One region of the Streptomyces sp. NPDC006691 genome, then DNA from elsewhere that is predicted to be linked to it. Evidence: predicted binding sites of a transcription regulator. Region 1 holds the regulator's gene; the other holds the start of a gene.

Region 1 (7,556 bases):
CCAGGGCACGATCGCGTCCACCCCGGTCTCGGTCATCGTCTCCACGGCGACCTCGCCCCGGTCGCCCTTGGGCAGCGCCTGCACCACGGTGATCCGTACCGCGGGCTCCTCCTCGGCCGCGGCGGAGGTGACCCGTACGACCAGGCGGTCCTTGCCCTCGGCCGCCACGACCACCGCGTCCGCCCAGTGGCCCGCGCCGTCGGTGAGGGTCACCTGTTCGTCGGCGCGCAGCCGCTTGACGGAGACGGCGTGCCGGCCCTCCGCCCCGTCCAGGACGAACTCGCCGACGCCCGGCACCGTGTCGACGACGAAGACCGGGGCGGTCATGACGTACTCCTCTGGTTCTTCAGGTTCTGCAAGGTGGCGGTCAACTCGGCTGCCGCTTCGTCGAGTTCGGCCGCCAGGACCTCGACGAGCCGGCCCGCGGGAAGCTCCCGCGCCAGCCGGTGGCCCTGCCCCGCCCAGAGCGCCATGCCCTGGGGGTCGCCGGCCGCCGCCGCGGCCTTGCGCAGCCCGGAGGTGAGCTGGTGCACCTGGGGGTAGCCCGCGGGGGCGTACGGTCCGTGCTCGCGCATGAAACGGTTCATCAGGCCCCGTGCGGGCCGCCCGGAGAACGCGCGCGTCAACTCGGTGCGTACGAAGAGGGGGTTGGTGAGGGCCTGCTTGTGCAGCACGTTCGCGCCGGACTCGGGGCACACCAGGAACGCGGTGCCCAGCTGAGCGGCGGACGCGCCCGCCGCGAGCACCGCGGCGATCCCCGCGCCCCGCATCAGGCCGCCCGTCGCCACGATGGGCAGCTGCACCGCCTCGCGGACGAGGCCGATCAGGGTGAGCAGGCCGATGCCGGAGCCGCCGGCCTCCGGGTCGTCGCGGTGGGTGCCCTGGTGGCCGCCCGCCTCGACGCCCTGCACACACACCGCGTCCGCCCCCGACCACTGCGCGACCTGTGCCTCCTGGGGCGTGGTCACGGTGACGATCGTGTACGTGCCCGCTTTCGCGAAGGCGTCGAGGGTGGCCCGCTGGGGGCAGCCGAAGGTGAACGAGACGACCGGCACCGGGTCCTCGCGCAGGATGGCCAGCTTGGCCTCGTAGTTGTCGTCGCCGCCGGCGTCCGTGTCGCCCAGCGGGGTCTCGTACCAGGAGGCCTCGCCGGCGAGCTGGTGGCGGTAGACGTCGATGGCGGCGGGGTCGGTGTGCGGCTCCTGCGGCATGAACAGGTTGACGCCGAAGGGCTGGCTCGTCAGCCCGCGCACCTGCTTGATCTCCTGGTACATGCCGTCGGCGGTCTTGTATCCGGCCGCCAGGAAGCCGAGCCCTCCGGCCTCGGAGACGGCCGCGGCCAGAGCCGGACCGGAGGCGCCGCCCGCCATGGGCGCCTGCACGATCGGATACCGGCAGAGATCGGTCAAAGCCATGCCCGCATCGTGCCACGACGTAGCTCCCGTACCGAATCGTCTCTTCCGTCCGCGGTGGTGAGGCCGGTCACGTGTCCGGTACACGGACACCCCGGAGAACACGGAAGGGGCCACGGGGTGAATCCCGTGGCCCCTTCCGCACGGCCCGGCGGCCGTTCACTGCTCGGCCTAGCGGCCGTTGAACGCGTCCTTCAGGCGGGAGAACAGGCCCTGCTGGCCGGGCTGGAACTGGCCCGTGGGGCGCTCCTCGCCGCGGAGCTTGGCCAGCTGGCGCAGCAGGTCCTCCTGCTGCGGGTCCAGCTTGCTCGGGGTCAGGACCTCGACGTGCACGATGAGGTCGCCCCGGCCGCCGCCGCGCAGATGCGTGATGCCGCGGGTGTGCAGCGGGATGGACTGGCCGGACTGGGTGCCCGGGCGGATGTCCACCTCCTCCATGCCGTCCAGCGTCTGGAGCGGCACCTTGGTGCCGAGCGAGGCCGCCGTCATGGGGATGGTGACCGTGCAGTGCAGGTCGTCGCCGCGGCGCTGGAACACGTCGTGCGGCAGTTCGTGGATCTCCACGTACAGGTCGCCGGCGGGGCCGCCGCCGGGGCCGACCTCGCCCTCGCCCGCGAGCTGGATCCGGGTGCCGTTGTCGACGCCGGCCGGGATCTTCACGGTGAGCGTGCGCCGCGAGCGGATCCGGCCGTCGCCCGCGCACTCCGGGCACGGGGTGGGGACGACGGTGCCGAAGCCCTGGCACTGCGGGCAGGGCCGGGAGGTCATGACCTGGCCGAGGAAGGACCGGGTGACCTGGGACACCTCGCCGCGGCCGCGACACATGTCACAGGTCTGCGCGGAGGTGCCGGGGGCCGCGCCCTCGCCCGAACAGGTCGTGCACACCACGGCGGTGTCGACCTGGATCTCCTTGGTGGTGCCGAAGGCCGCCTCGTTGAGGTCGATCTCCAGGCGGATCATGGCGTCCTGGCCGCGGCGGGTCCGCGAGCGCGGGCCGCGCTGGGATGCCGTGCCGAAGAAGGCGTCCATGATGTCCGAGAAGTTGCCGAAGCCGCCCGCGCCGAAGCCGCCGGCCCCGCCGCCGCCCGACGACGACAGCGGGTCCCCGCCGAGGTCGTAGACCTGCTTCTTCTGCGGGTCCGACAGCACCTCGTACGCGGCGTTGATCTCCTTGAAGCGCTCCTGCGTCTTCGGGTCCGGATTCACATCCGGGTGGAGTTCGCGTGCGAGGCGCCGGAACGCCTTCTTGATCTCGTCCTGTGATGCGTCGCGGCGCACGCCGAGTACGGCGTAGTAGTCCGTGGCCACTTACGACTCCGCCAGGATCTGTCCGACGTAACGTGCCACTGCGCGTACCGCTCCCATCGTTCCGGGGTAATCCATGCGGGTCGGTCCGACCACGCCGAGTTTGGCGACCGCCTCGCCGCCGGAACCGTAGCCGACCGAGACGACGGACGTGGAGTTCAGTCCCTCGTGGGCGTTGTTCTCGTGCCCGATGCGTACGGTCATGCCCGATTCCTTGGCCTCGCCGAGCAGCTTGAGGAGCACGACCTGCTCCTCAAGTGCTTCCAGCACCGGCCTGATGGTCAGCGGGAAGTCGTGTCCGAAGCGGGTGAGATTGGCGGTGCCGCCGATCATCAACCGCTCCTCGGTCTCTTCGACCAGGGTTTCGAGGAGGGTGGCGAGGACCGTCGAAACGGTTCCCCTGTCCTCCGGTTCGAAGGACTCCGGCAGGTCCTGCACGAGCTGCGGCACGTCCGCGAAGCGGCGCCCCACGACTCTCGCGTTGAGCCGGGCCCGCAGGTCCGCGAGCGCGGCCTCGCCGAACGGCGCCGGGCAGTCGACCATCCGCTGCTCGACCCGTCCGGTGTCCGTGATCAGCACCAGCATGAGCCGGGCCGCGGCGAGTGAGAGAAGCTCCACATGCCGCACCGTGGACCGCGTCAGCGACGGGTACTGGACGACCGCGACCTGCCGGGTCAGCTGCGCGAGCAGCCGCACCGTACGGGCCACGACGTCGTCCAGGTCGACCGCGCTGTCCAGGAAGTTCTGGATCGCGCGGCGCTCCGGCGACGACAGGGGCTTGACGCCCGCGAGCCGGTCGACGAAGAGCCGGTAGCCCTTGTCCGTCGGGATGCGGCCGGCGCTGGTGTGGGGCTGGGCGATGAAGCCCTCCTCCTCCAGGACGGCCATGTCGTTGCGCACGGTCGCCGGGGAGACGCCGAGCGCGTGGCGCTCGGTGAGGGCCTTGGAGCCCACCGGTTCCTCGGTGCCGACGTAGTCCTGGACGATGGCGCGCAGCACCTCAAGCCTGCGTTCACTGAGCATCGCGCACACCTCCAGTTGCCGTCCGTTTGGCACTCACTGTGTACGAGTGCCAGCAATCCCCCGGCCAGTGTACGGCCGACCGGTACGCCCCTAGCAAGGGCGGCCGACCACGCTACCGTGCGACGTCGCCCCCTGATTGCGGATAGCGTCGCGTCATGGACGTCAGTTGGGAAGAGTTCGGCTGGGAGCGGCTCGGTGACGGCGTCGGGCGCAGACGGCTCCCTGGCTGGGACGCGACGGCCGCGCTGGTCGCCGGCGAGAGCTCGCTGCTCCTGTGCGACACCGGCGCGACGCTCCGCGAGGGCGCCGAACTCCGGGCCCGGGCCGAGGCCCTCTTCGGCCGCCGTGTGACCCACATCGCGCTCACCCACCCGCACTTCGACCACGTCCTGGGCACGGCCGCCTTCGCCGGGGCCGAGGTGTACGGGGCGGTCGGCATCGAGCGGGCCCTGCGGGGCGACGAGATGCGCTCGGACGCCGTGCGCCACGGAGTGCCCCCCGAGGAAGCGGCCGAGGCGGCCGATCTGCTGGTGCTTCCGCACCACGCGGTGAGCGGGGAGTGGACGCTCGACCTGGGCGGCCGTCAGGTGCTGCTCGCCAATGTGGGCCCCGGGCACAGCGGGCACGATCTCGTGGTCCTGGTTCCGGCGAGCGGCGGCGCTCCGGAGATCGTCTTCTGCGGCGACCTCGTCGAGGAGTCGGGCGAGCCGCAGGCGGGCCCCGACGCGGTGCCCTCGCGCTGGCCGGCCGCGCTCGACCGGCTGCTCTCGCTCGGCGGCGAGGGCGCGGTGTACGTGCCGGGGCACGGGGCGGTGGTGGACGCGGGGTTCGTACGGGCCCAGCGGGACCGGCTCGCCGCGCGCTTCGGGGTGTCGTAGCGCCGCCATGCCGATGTGTCCGGGGACGTCCGTCGGTCCCGGCCCCCCGGAATAATGAGGCCATGCGCAGCTACAGCCCTGATCTCACGCCCCCCTGGAAGAAGAAGCAGGCCCCTGTTCCCGAGGTGCCCGCCGAGACCGACCTCGTCGTGGAGGAGGTCTCCACGGGATTCTGCGGGGCCGTGATCCGCTGCGAGAAGACGGCCGAGGGGCCGACGGTCACCCTTGAGGACCGCTTCGGCAAGCACCGCGTCTTCCCGCTCGTGGCCCGCGGCTTCCTCCTGGAGGGCAAGGTCGTCACCCTCGTACGCCCCTCCGCCGCGGCCGCCCCGCAGCGTCCCGCACGTACCGCCTCCGGGTCGGTGGCCGTGCCCGGGGCGCGGGCGCGGGTGGCGCGGGCCGGGCGGATCTACGTCGAGGGGCGGCACGACGCGGAGCTCGTGGAGCGGGTGTGGGGTGACGATCTGCGCATCGAGGGCGTGGTCGTCGAGTACCTGGAGGGCATCGACGACCTGCCCGCGATCGTCGCCGAGTTCGCGCCGGGTCCGGACGCGCGCCTCGGGGTTCTGGTGGACCACCTGGTCCCGGGCTCGAAGGAGTCCCGTATCGCCGCGTCCGTGACGCATCCTGACGTGCTGGTCGTCGGGCACCCCTACATCGATGTGTGGGAGGCGGTGAAGCCGGCGTCCGTCGGGATCGCGGGGTGGCCGGTGGTGCCGCGGGGGCAGGACTGGAAGACGGGGGTGTGCCGGGCGTTGGGGTGGCCCGAGAACACGGGGGCTGCGTGGCAGCGGATCCTTTCGGGGGTGCGGTCGTACAAGGACCTGGATCCGTCCTTGCTCGGCTCGGTGGAGCACCTGATCGACTTCGTCACGGCCCCGTAGGCAGTCCCCGGCCCTGGGGGTGTTTGCCCACCCGCCGACCCGTTGCCCGGAGTTGGTCGGTTCCGGTCCCCCTGGGGCTCCGCCCCAGACCCCGTGTCGCGCCTGAACGGCGCTCGTCCTCAAACGCCGGACGGGCTGAAGGTGCTCCAGCACCGGTGCCGCTAAGGGGCGCGGGGCTGTGACATTGCGCGGCTTCCGCCGCGGTGGGCGCGACCAGGGGTCCGGGGTCACCTACAGGGGCGCGGGGAACTGCGCGAGAAGCGAGCACGGTCCGCGGATGACGGCGGGGTTGGGGGCGCGGGGAACGGCGCGACCAGCCACCCACGACGGACGGACGAGAACGGGGTTGGGGGCGCGGGGAACTGCGCAATCGGCACCCACGCCCCGAGGCCCGGACGCCCCGCACCCCGGCCCGGGCGAAGCCGGGCCCCCGGCCCGGGGGGCAAGCCGGGTCGGCCACCCGGGCCGGAGGCCAGACGCACCCCCGCCCCAAGCCCGGCCGCAAAGGCGGAACCCCCTCAGTCGACCAGGTCCCGGACCACCGCGTCGGCCAGCAGCCGACCCCGCAGGGTCAACACCGCTCGCCCCGCCGCGAAGGCGGCCGACTCCAGCAGGCCCCCCTCCACCGCGCCCCGCGCCGCCGTCAGGCCCGCCGGGTTGAGGAGGGTCAGGGGGCAGCCCTCGCGGAGGCGGAGTTCGAGGAGGATGCGTTCCACTCGGCGGTCCTCGGGGGACAGGAGTTCCCGGCCCGCGCCGGGAGAGCGGCCGGACGCCAGGGCCGCCGCGTACGCACCGGGGTGCTTGACGTTCCACCACCGCACCCCGCCCACGTGGCTGTGGGCCCCGGGACCGGCCCCCCACCAGTCCGCCCCGCGCCAGTACAGCTCGTTGTGCAGACAGCGGCCGGCCTGCGTGGTGGCCCAGTTCGAGACCTCGTACCAGGAGTACCCGGCCGCGCCGAGGACCTCGTCCGCGATCAGGTACCGGTCCGCGTGCTCGTCGTCGTCCGTCATCGGGACCTCGCCGCGCCGGATGCGGCGGGCGAGCTGGGTGCCCTCCTCGACGATCAGGGCGTACGCGCTGATGTGGTCGGGGCCCGCGCCGACGGCCGCGGTGAGCGAGGCCCGCCAGTCCTCGTCGCTCTCGCCGGGCGTGCCGTAGATCAGGTCCAGGTTGACGTGGTCGAAGCCCGCCGCACGGGCCTCGGCCACACACGCCTCCGGGCGGCCGGGCGTGTGCGTACGGTCGAGGACCTTCAGGACGTGCTGCCGGGCGCTCTGCATGCCGAAGGAGACCCGGTTGAATCCGCCGGCCCGCAGCTCCGCCAGGTACCCGGGGTTCACGGACTCCGGGTTCGCCTCGGTGGTGACCTCCGCGTCCTCGGCCAGGCCGAACTCGTCCCGTACCGCCGCCAGCATGCGTACCAGGTCGGCCGCCGCGAGCAGGGTCGGGGTGCCGCCGCCGACGAAGACGGTGCGCACCGGGCGCGGGTCGCCGTCGAGCACCTTGCGGGCGAGGCGGATCTCCTCGACGACCATGTCGGCGTAGTTGTCGCGGGAGGCCAGGACACCGCCCTTGCCGACCAGTTCGCTCGCCGTGTACGTGTTGAAGTCGCAGTAGCCGCAGCGCGTCGCACAGTACGGAACGTGCAGGTAGAACCCGAGCGGCCGGTCCCCCGCGCCCTCCAGGGCGTGGCGGGGCAGCGACCCGTCCTCGGGCATGGGCTCACCATCGGGCAGTACGGAAGGCATGCCCCCATTGTCCGGCACGCGCGGGCGTCCGATGCCGCCCGCCGGGTCGGCGGCTCGGGCAGCCGGAGCGGATCAGCCGACCCGGAGCACCAGCAGCGCCAGGTCGTCGGCGGGCGGGGTGTCGGCGAAGTCGTACACCGCCTGCTTGATGCGGCCGGCCACCGCGGACGCGGTCAGGCCGGTGCAGCCCGCCAGGACGGTGGCGAGCCCGTCGGCGTCGTCGAACATGCGCGGTCCCGAGCGCCGCTCGGTCACCCCGTCCGTGACGCACAGCAGGGTGTCGCCGGGCGTCAGGCGCAGGCT
Region 2 (7,556 bases), on a different contig from region 1:
CACCGAAGCCGGCGTCGACGCCCGCATCAAGTCCGGCACCTCCAGCGCCTTCCCGGCCGACATCGCGCTGCGCCCCGCCGCCAAGAAGGCCTTCGACACGAGCTTCTACAGCGGCCAGGACATCTACCAGCTGTTCGACGCGGCCGGCAGCTCGATCAACGCCAACTGGGGCTGGGGCCCCAGCATGGGCACCACCAACACCACCCTGAAGGACCAGCTCGGCAAGGTCGCGGGCGGTTCCGTGAAGATCACGGACGCGATCAAGTCCGCCCATGACGCCACCGTCACCGAGCTGAAGAAGCGCGGCCTGAAGGTCGAGGGCTGACCGGATGACGACGAAGGGGCGTCCCACGGGACACACCGGAGCGGGCGTCGGGCCCCCGCGCGTGCCACCGCCGGGCGAGGGGGGCGGTCACGGCCCGGCCCCGACGGGGAGCGACGGCCCGGCGGGCATCCGCGCCGGGACCGCCGAGTCCGGCCCGGCCCGCAGGGCGCCCCGCGGGGCCCGCAGCCGTACCAACGCGGCCGCGGGAGTGCTGCTCACCCCGTTCTTCGTCCTGTTCACCGCCGTCACGGTGGTGCCCATCGGGTACGCGGTCTGGCTGAGCCTGTTCACCGAGAAGCAGTCCGGGCTCGGCTTCGGCGGGGCCACGACGGTGTTCAGCGGACTCGACAACTACACGGCGGCGCTGGGCGACCGGGCCTTCCGCGAGGGCTTCTGGGTGCTCGCCGGCTACTGCGTCGTCTACATCCCGCTGATGGTCGGCGGCGCCCTCGCGCTCGCGCTGCTGCTCGACTCGACGCTGGCCCGCGCCCGGCGCTTCTTCCAGCTCGCGCTGTTCCTGCCGCACGCCGTGCCGGGCATCATCGCCGCGCTGGTCTGGGTCTACCTCTACACCCCGGGTCTCAGCCCGGTCGTGAAGGCCATGAACTCCGGCGGCATCGGCTTCGACTTCTTCTCCTCCAGCGGCACGCTCCCCTCCGTCGTCAACATCGCGCTGTGGGAATGGCTCGGCTACAACATGGTCATCTTCTACGCGGCCCTCCAGGCCATCGACCGCTCGGTCCTGGAGGCGGCCACCATGGACGGCGCCGGCGAGTGGCGTACCGCCTTCGGCATCAAACTCCCGTTGATCCGGGCCTCGTTGATGATGGTGTCGCTGTTCACCGTCATCGGCTCGCTCCAGCTGTTCACCGAACCGCTGATCCTCAACCAGGGCGGCAGCTCCACGGTCACCACCACCTGGACGCCCAACATGTACGCCTACACCGCCGCGTTCAGCCGCAACGACTACGGCCTCGCCGCCGCTTCGGCCGTGCTTCTCGCGCTCGCCGCGGCCCTGCTCTCCTTCGTCGTCACCCGCCTCACCAACCGGAAGGGGGCCACGGCATGACCTCCCCCACGGCAACCGAAGCGAACGCCGCCCCGAGGACCGCCGGGCGCACCGGGCGCACCAGGGGTATCGGGGGCACCGGGGGCGCCACCCCGCCCCGCACCACGACGCGGCAGCCGTCATCCAGCCGCTGGCTGTCGCGCACCGCGGTCAACGGCGCGCTGCTGCTCTCCGTCCTCTACACGCTCTTCCCCCTGGTGTGGCTGCTCACGGCCGCCACCAAGGACACCGGAAGCCTGCTGTCCGGCGACGCCTTCTCCTTCAAGGGCTTCGACCTCGCCAACAACCTGTCCCAGCTCGCCTCGTACAACGACGGCGTCTACTTCCGCTGGTACCTCAACTCCCTTCTGTACGCGGGCGGCGGCGCGGCCGTCTGCGCCCTGGTGTCCGTCGCCGCCGGGTACGCCTTCGACAAGTACGCCTTCCGCGGCAAGGAGAAGCTGTTCGGCGTCGTACTGCTCGGCGTGCTCGTGCCGACCACCGCGCTCGCGCTGCCCATGTACCTCCTGGCCAGCAAGGTCGGCCTCGTCAACACGTACTGGTCGGTGCTCATCCCCGTTCTGGTCAATCCGTTCGGGGTGTATCTGGCGCGGGTGTTCAGCGCGAGCTACATCCCCGACGAGGCCCTGGAGGCCGCCCGTATCGACGGGGCCGGCGAGCTGCGCACCTTCTGGTCCATCGGTCTGCGCATGGTGATGCCGGGCTTCGTGACCGTCTTCCTCTTCCAGTTCACCGCCATCTGGAACAACTTCTTCCTCCCCCTGGTCATGCTCAGCGACCAGAAGCTCTTCCCGCTGAGCCTCGGCCTGTACGCCTGGAACAGCAACACCCACGCCGAGCCGGGCTACTACCCTCTCGTCGTCACCGGCTCCCTCCTCGCCGTCATCCCCCTGATCGTCGCCTTCGTCTCCCTCCAGCGGCACTGGAAGGCCGGACTCACCGCGGGCAGCGTCAAATGACCGGCCCGGACGCCCCGTTACCCCCGGACGCTCAGTTACCCCCGGCCGCCACCCCTGGCCGGCGCCTCGTGAGGAGCCCGAGTCCCACCATGCACCACACCACTGACAACCGGCCCGCCCTGCTGCTCGCGATGGGCCCCGGCATCGCCGACCGGCTCCTCACCGGGCACCACCGCACCCGGCTCGCCGCCCTCACCCGCACCGACCCGTACCTGGTCGCGCACCAGCTCGCCGCGCCCACCGGACCGGTCGCCGCGGCCCTCGCCGAAGCCGAGGTCCTGCTCACCTGCTGGGGCGCTCCCCCGCTGACCGCCGACGTCCTGGACGCGGCCCCGAAGCTGCGTGCGGTGATCCACGCGGCGGGCTCGGTCAAGCACCACATCACCGACGCCTGCTGGGAGCGCGGCATCGCGGTGACCTCGGCCGCCGCCGCCAACGCACTGCCGGTCGCCGAGTACACGCTGGCCGCGATCCTGTTCGCCGGCAAGGAGGTGCTGCGCTCGGCCCAGCGCTACGCCGAGCTGCGCACCGCCCCCGAGTGGCTGAGCCGGACCGAGCACACCGGCAACTACCGGCGCACGGTGGGCATCGTCGGCGCGTCCCGCATCGGCCGGCGCGTGATCGAACTCCTGCGCCCCTTCGACTTCGAGGTCCTGCTCTACGACCCGTACGTGAGCGGAACCGAAGCGGTGGCCCTGGGCGTTGAACGGGTGTCCCTGGACTCGCTGTGCTCCCGCAGCAGCGTCGTCTCCGTCCATGCGCCCCAACTGCCCGAGACACACAACATGATCGGCGCACACCAGCTGGCCCTGATGCCGGCGGGCGCCACCCTGGTCAACACCGCGCGCGGCTCCCTGGTGGACGAGCCCGCGCTGCTCGCCGAGCTCCTCTCCGGCCGGCTGCACGCGGTCCTGGACGTGACGGACCCCGAACTGCCGCCCCGCGAATCCCCGTTGTACGACCTCCCCAACGTCCTGCTGACCCCGCACATCGCCGGCTCCCTGGGCAACGAGCTGCACCGGATGGCGGATCAGGCCCTGGACGAGCTGGAGCGCTTCACGACCGGGGTGCCATTCGCGGACCCGGTGCATCCGCTGTCGCTGGGGCGCTCCGCGTAGACCGGCCCGGGCGCAACGGCCGGGCCGGCGGTCCCGGTGTACGGAAACGGCGAAGGCCCGGCACCCCCCGAAGGGGATGCCGGGCCTCGATTACGCGCGGCTACCGCTGACTTGACGTCAGTGGGAGTGGCCGTGACCGTGGCCGTGACCGGCCTCGGCCTCTTCCTCGGCCGGCTTCTCGACGACCAGGGTCTCGGTCGTGAGCAGCAGGGACGCGATGGAGGCGGCGTTCTCCAGGGCGGAGCGGGTGACCTTGACCGGGTCGATGACGCCGGCCTTGACCAGGTCGCCGTACTCACCGGTGGCGGCGTTGAAGCCGAAGCCCTTGTCGAGCTCGCTCACCTTGGAGGTGATGACGTAGCCCTCAAGGCCGGCGTTCTCGGCGATCCAGCGCAGCGGCTCGACGACGGCGCGGCGGACGACCGCGACACCGGTGGCCTCGTCGCCGGTCTTGTCGAGGTTGCCCTCAAGGACCTTGGCGGCGTGCACCAGGGCGGAGCCACCACCGGAGACGATGCCCTCCTCGACCGCGGCGCGGGTCGCGGAGATGGCGTCCTCCAGACGGTGCTTGCGCTCCTTGAGCTCGACCTCGGTGGCGGCACCGACCTTGATCACGCAGACGCCGCCGGCGAGCTTCGCGAGGCGCTCCTGGAGCTTCTCGCGGTCCCAGTCCGAGTCCGTGGCCTCGATCTCGGCCTTGATCTGGTTGACGCGGCCCTCGACGTCGGCGCTGTTGCCGCCGCCGTCGACGATCGTGGTGTCGTCCTTGGTGATGGTGACGCGGCGCGCGGTGCCGAGCACCTCAAGACCGGCCTGGTCGAGCTTGAGGCCGACCTCTTCGGCGATGACGGTCGCACCGGTGAGGGTGGCGATGTCCTGGAGCATGGCCTTGCGGCGGTCGCCGAAGCCCGGGGCCTTGACGGCCACGGCGTTGAACGTGCCGCGGATCTTGTTGACGACCAGGGTGGAGAGCGCCTCGCCCTCGACGTCCTCGGCGATGATCAGGAGCGGCTTGGAGGCGCCGGCCTGGATGACCTTCTCCAGGAGCGGCAGCAGGTCCTGGATCGAGGAGATCTTGCCCTGGTTGATCAGGATGTACGGGTCGTCGAGAACGGCCTCCATACGCTCCTGGTCGGTGACCATGTAGTGCGAGAGGTAGCCCTTGTCGAAGGCCATGCCCTCGGTGAACTCAAGCTCCACACCGAAGGTGTTGGACTCCTCGACGGTGATGACACCGTCCTTGCCGACCTTGTCCATGGCCTCGGCGATGAGCTCGCCGATCTGCTTGTCCTGGGCGGACAGCGCGGCGACGGCGGCGATGTCGGTCTTGTCCTCGATCGGACGGGCGGTCGCGAGGAGCTCCTCCGAGACGGCCTTGACCGCGGCGTCGATGCCCTTCTTCAGGGCGGCCGGGGAGGCACCGGCGGCGACGTTGCGCAGACCCTCGCGGACCAGCGCCTGGGCCAGGACGGTCGCGGTGGTGGTGCCGTCACCCGCGATGTCGTTGGTCTTGGTCGCCACCTCCTTGACGAGCTGGGCGCCCAGGTTCTCGTACGGGTCGTCCAGCTCGACCTCGCGCGCGATGGTGACACCGTCGTTGGTGATGGTGGGGGCGCCGAACTTCTTGTCGATGACGACGTTGCGGCCCTTGGGGCCGATCGTCACCTTGACGGTGTCGGCAAGCTTGTTGACGCCGCGCTCAAGGGCGCGACGGGCGTCCTCGTCGAACTTCAGGATCTTCGCCATGGGAGCGGTTCAGCCCTCTCGAAAACTCGGGTTAATGACACTGCGCCCCTCGCCGCCCGGCAATCAGCGGGGTGACCAGGGGCGCAGCTCTCAAAGCGTTCGCTTCGAAGTCGAAGTACTCACGTACTCCGGTGAATCACTTCTCGATGATCGCGAGCACGTCGCGGGCCGAGAGGACGAGGTACTCCTCGCCGTTGTACTTCACCTCGGTGCCGCCGTACTTGCTGTACAGCACGATGTCGCCGGTGCTGACGTCGAGCGGCAGGCGCTCGCCGTTCTCGAAGCGGCCCGGACCCACGGCCAGGACGACGCCCTCCTGGGGCTTCTCCTTGGCGGTGTCCGGAATGACCAGGCCGGAGGCCGTGGTCTGCTCGGCGTCGAGCGGCTGGACCACAATGCGGTCCTCAAGCGGCTTGATGGCAACCTTGGAGCTGGCGGTCGTCACGATCCGGTCTCCCCCTTCGGAGATCTCACGGGGTTAACTGTCTGGGGTGGCGACCAGGTGGATCCGTCGTCGCGGGTGCCGGACCTGCCCGTCGCTACTTGGCACTCTCTGGTGGGGAGTGCCAGAAGCGAGACTAGGACGGCGATTAGCACTCGGTCAAGCGGAGTGCCAATCTGCCACTGTCGCGGCGGAGCGCCGCAGGCCCTCCGGGGCGTGTGTGACCCTGGACGGCATGCGCATTCTGGTCGTCGAGGACGAAACCGGGCTCGCCGACTCGCTGCGTCGGGGCATCTCCGCCGAGGGGCACTGGGTCGACCTCGCGCACGACGGCCACCGGGGCCTCGACCTCGCACTCACCGGCGGATACGACGTGGTCGTGCTCGATCTGATGCTGCCGGGGCTCAGCGGCTACGAGATCTGCCGCCGGATGCGCGGGCTCGGCGACCTCACCCCGGTCCTGATGCTGACCGCCAAGGACGGCGAGTACGACGAGGCCGACGGGCTCGACTCGGGGGCCGACGACTATCTGACCAAGCCCTTCTCGTTCGTGGTGCTCCTCGCCCGGCTGCGGGCGCTCGGCCGGCGGGCCGGTACCGAACGCCCCGGCCCGCTCCAGGCCGGGGACCTCACCCTGGACACCGGCGCCCGGCGCTGCCGGCGCGGCGAGCGGGAGATCGAGCTGACCGCCCGTGAACTGGCCGTCCTCGCCTGCCTGATGGCCGAACCGGGCCGGGCCGTGTCCAAGCAGCACGTCCTGGACGAGGTCTGGGACAGCGGCGCGGGCGCGGACGGCGGGATCGATCCGAACATCGTCGAGGTCTATGTGTCTTCGCTCAGGAAGAAGATCGATTCTCCGTTCGGCCGTCGATCGATCCTGACCGTGCACGGCGTCGGCTACCGGATGGCGCCCGATGGCGGCTGAGCCCCGCCGGGCCGGCCGCGGACGGCTCCCGATCGGGTCCCGCCGCCACCGGCCGACGCGGCTGCTGCCGAGGACCGTCCGCGGGAAGGTCGCCGCGGCCGCCGCCCTCGCGATGGCGCTGCTGCTCGCGGCGGGCGGAATCTGGCTCTACATCGTGCTGCGCTCCAACCTGCTCGACAACACCAAGGGCCGCACCGAACTGGCCGCCCGCAAGGTCGCGGCCCAGGTGGACACCGGGACCGCGCGCGAGCTGCTGCCCCCGCCGGACGGCGGCGTCGACCTGGTCATGGTCCTGGACGAGCGGGGCCGGGTGACCGCGGCGACCCAGGAGACCGGCGCCGCACCGGAGTTGGCCGGATTCCGCCCGCCCGAGGACCAGGACTCGGCGTCCCGGACCCTGAACGAGGGCGGCCGCCACGAGGTCGCCGTCGTCGTCCGCGCCCAGCTGCCCGGCGGCCCCGCGAGCTATGTGTACGGGACGACCGTGCTGAGCGACGTCGACGACGCGACCGGCGCCATCGGCTGGGCCCTGCTCGCCAGCGCCCCGCCGCTGATCGCGCTGGCCGCCGCCATCGCCTGGGCCGGCACCGGCCTCGCGCTGCGGCCGGTGACCTCGATCCGCACCGAGCTCGCCGAGGTCAGCTCAAGCGAGCTGGACCGGCGCGTCCCCGACCCCGGCGGCGCCGACGAGATCGCGCTGCTCGCCCGGACCGTGAACGCCACCCTCGACCGGCTCGAACAGGCCCACGTCCGCCAGCGCGAGTTCGTCGCCGACGCCTCGCACGAGCTGCGCAACCCCATCGCCGCGGTCCGTACCCGGCTCGAAGTCGCCCTCGCCGCACCGGACTCGGCGTCCATGCGGGCCGCGCTCGACGACACCGAGCGGCTCCAGCGGATCGCCGCCGACCTGCTGCTCCTGGCCCGCCTCGACGCCCATCCGCAGCCGCCGGCCGAACCCGTCGACCTCGCCCT

What was found. Region 1 encodes HrcA, which represses chaperone genes, less so after heat shock. Its sites were predicted from a motif close to TTNGCACTCNGNNNNNCNGAGTGCNAA; they were not measured.
Region 2: groES (co-chaperone GroES) is a predicted target of HrcA. The motif match lies at 5,808-5,834, and genes of this name have one in related genera.

The regions. Positions count from the first base shown of each region.
Region 1 covers NZ_JBIAGW010000003.1:429,957-437,512, forward strand. Annotated here, with positions in the region: gene ACFYNP_RS08760 (16S rRNA (uracil(1498)-N(3))-methyltransferase) at 1-327, opposite strand, end outside; gene ACFYNP_RS08765 (nitronate monooxygenase) at 324-1,415, opposite strand; gene dnaJ (molecular chaperone DnaJ) at 1,584-2,720, opposite strand; gene hrcA (heat-inducible transcriptional repressor HrcA) at 2,721-3,740, opposite strand; gene ACFYNP_RS08780 (MBL fold metallo-hydrolase) at 3,896-4,618, shown strand; gene ACFYNP_RS08785 (DUF3097 domain-containing protein) at 4,681-5,502, shown strand; gene hemW (radical SAM family heme chaperone HemW) at 6,021-7,253, opposite strand; gene ACFYNP_RS08795 (SpoIIE family protein phosphatase) at 7,326-7,556, opposite strand, start outside.
Region 2 covers NZ_JBIAGW010000008.1:147,019-154,574, reverse strand. Annotated here, with positions in the region: gene ACFYNP_RS19960 (ABC transporter substrate-binding protein) at 1-325, shown strand, start outside; gene ACFYNP_RS19955 (carbohydrate ABC transporter permease) at 330-1,394, shown strand; gene ACFYNP_RS19950 (carbohydrate ABC transporter permease) at 1,391-2,353, shown strand; gene ACFYNP_RS19945 (hydroxyacid dehydrogenase) at 2,443-3,471, shown strand; gene groL (chaperonin GroEL) at 3,589-5,217, opposite strand; gene groES (co-chaperone GroES) at 5,354-5,662, opposite strand; gene ACFYNP_RS19930 (response regulator transcription factor) at 5,895-6,584, shown strand; gene ACFYNP_RS19925 (sensor histidine kinase) at 6,574-7,556, shown strand, end outside.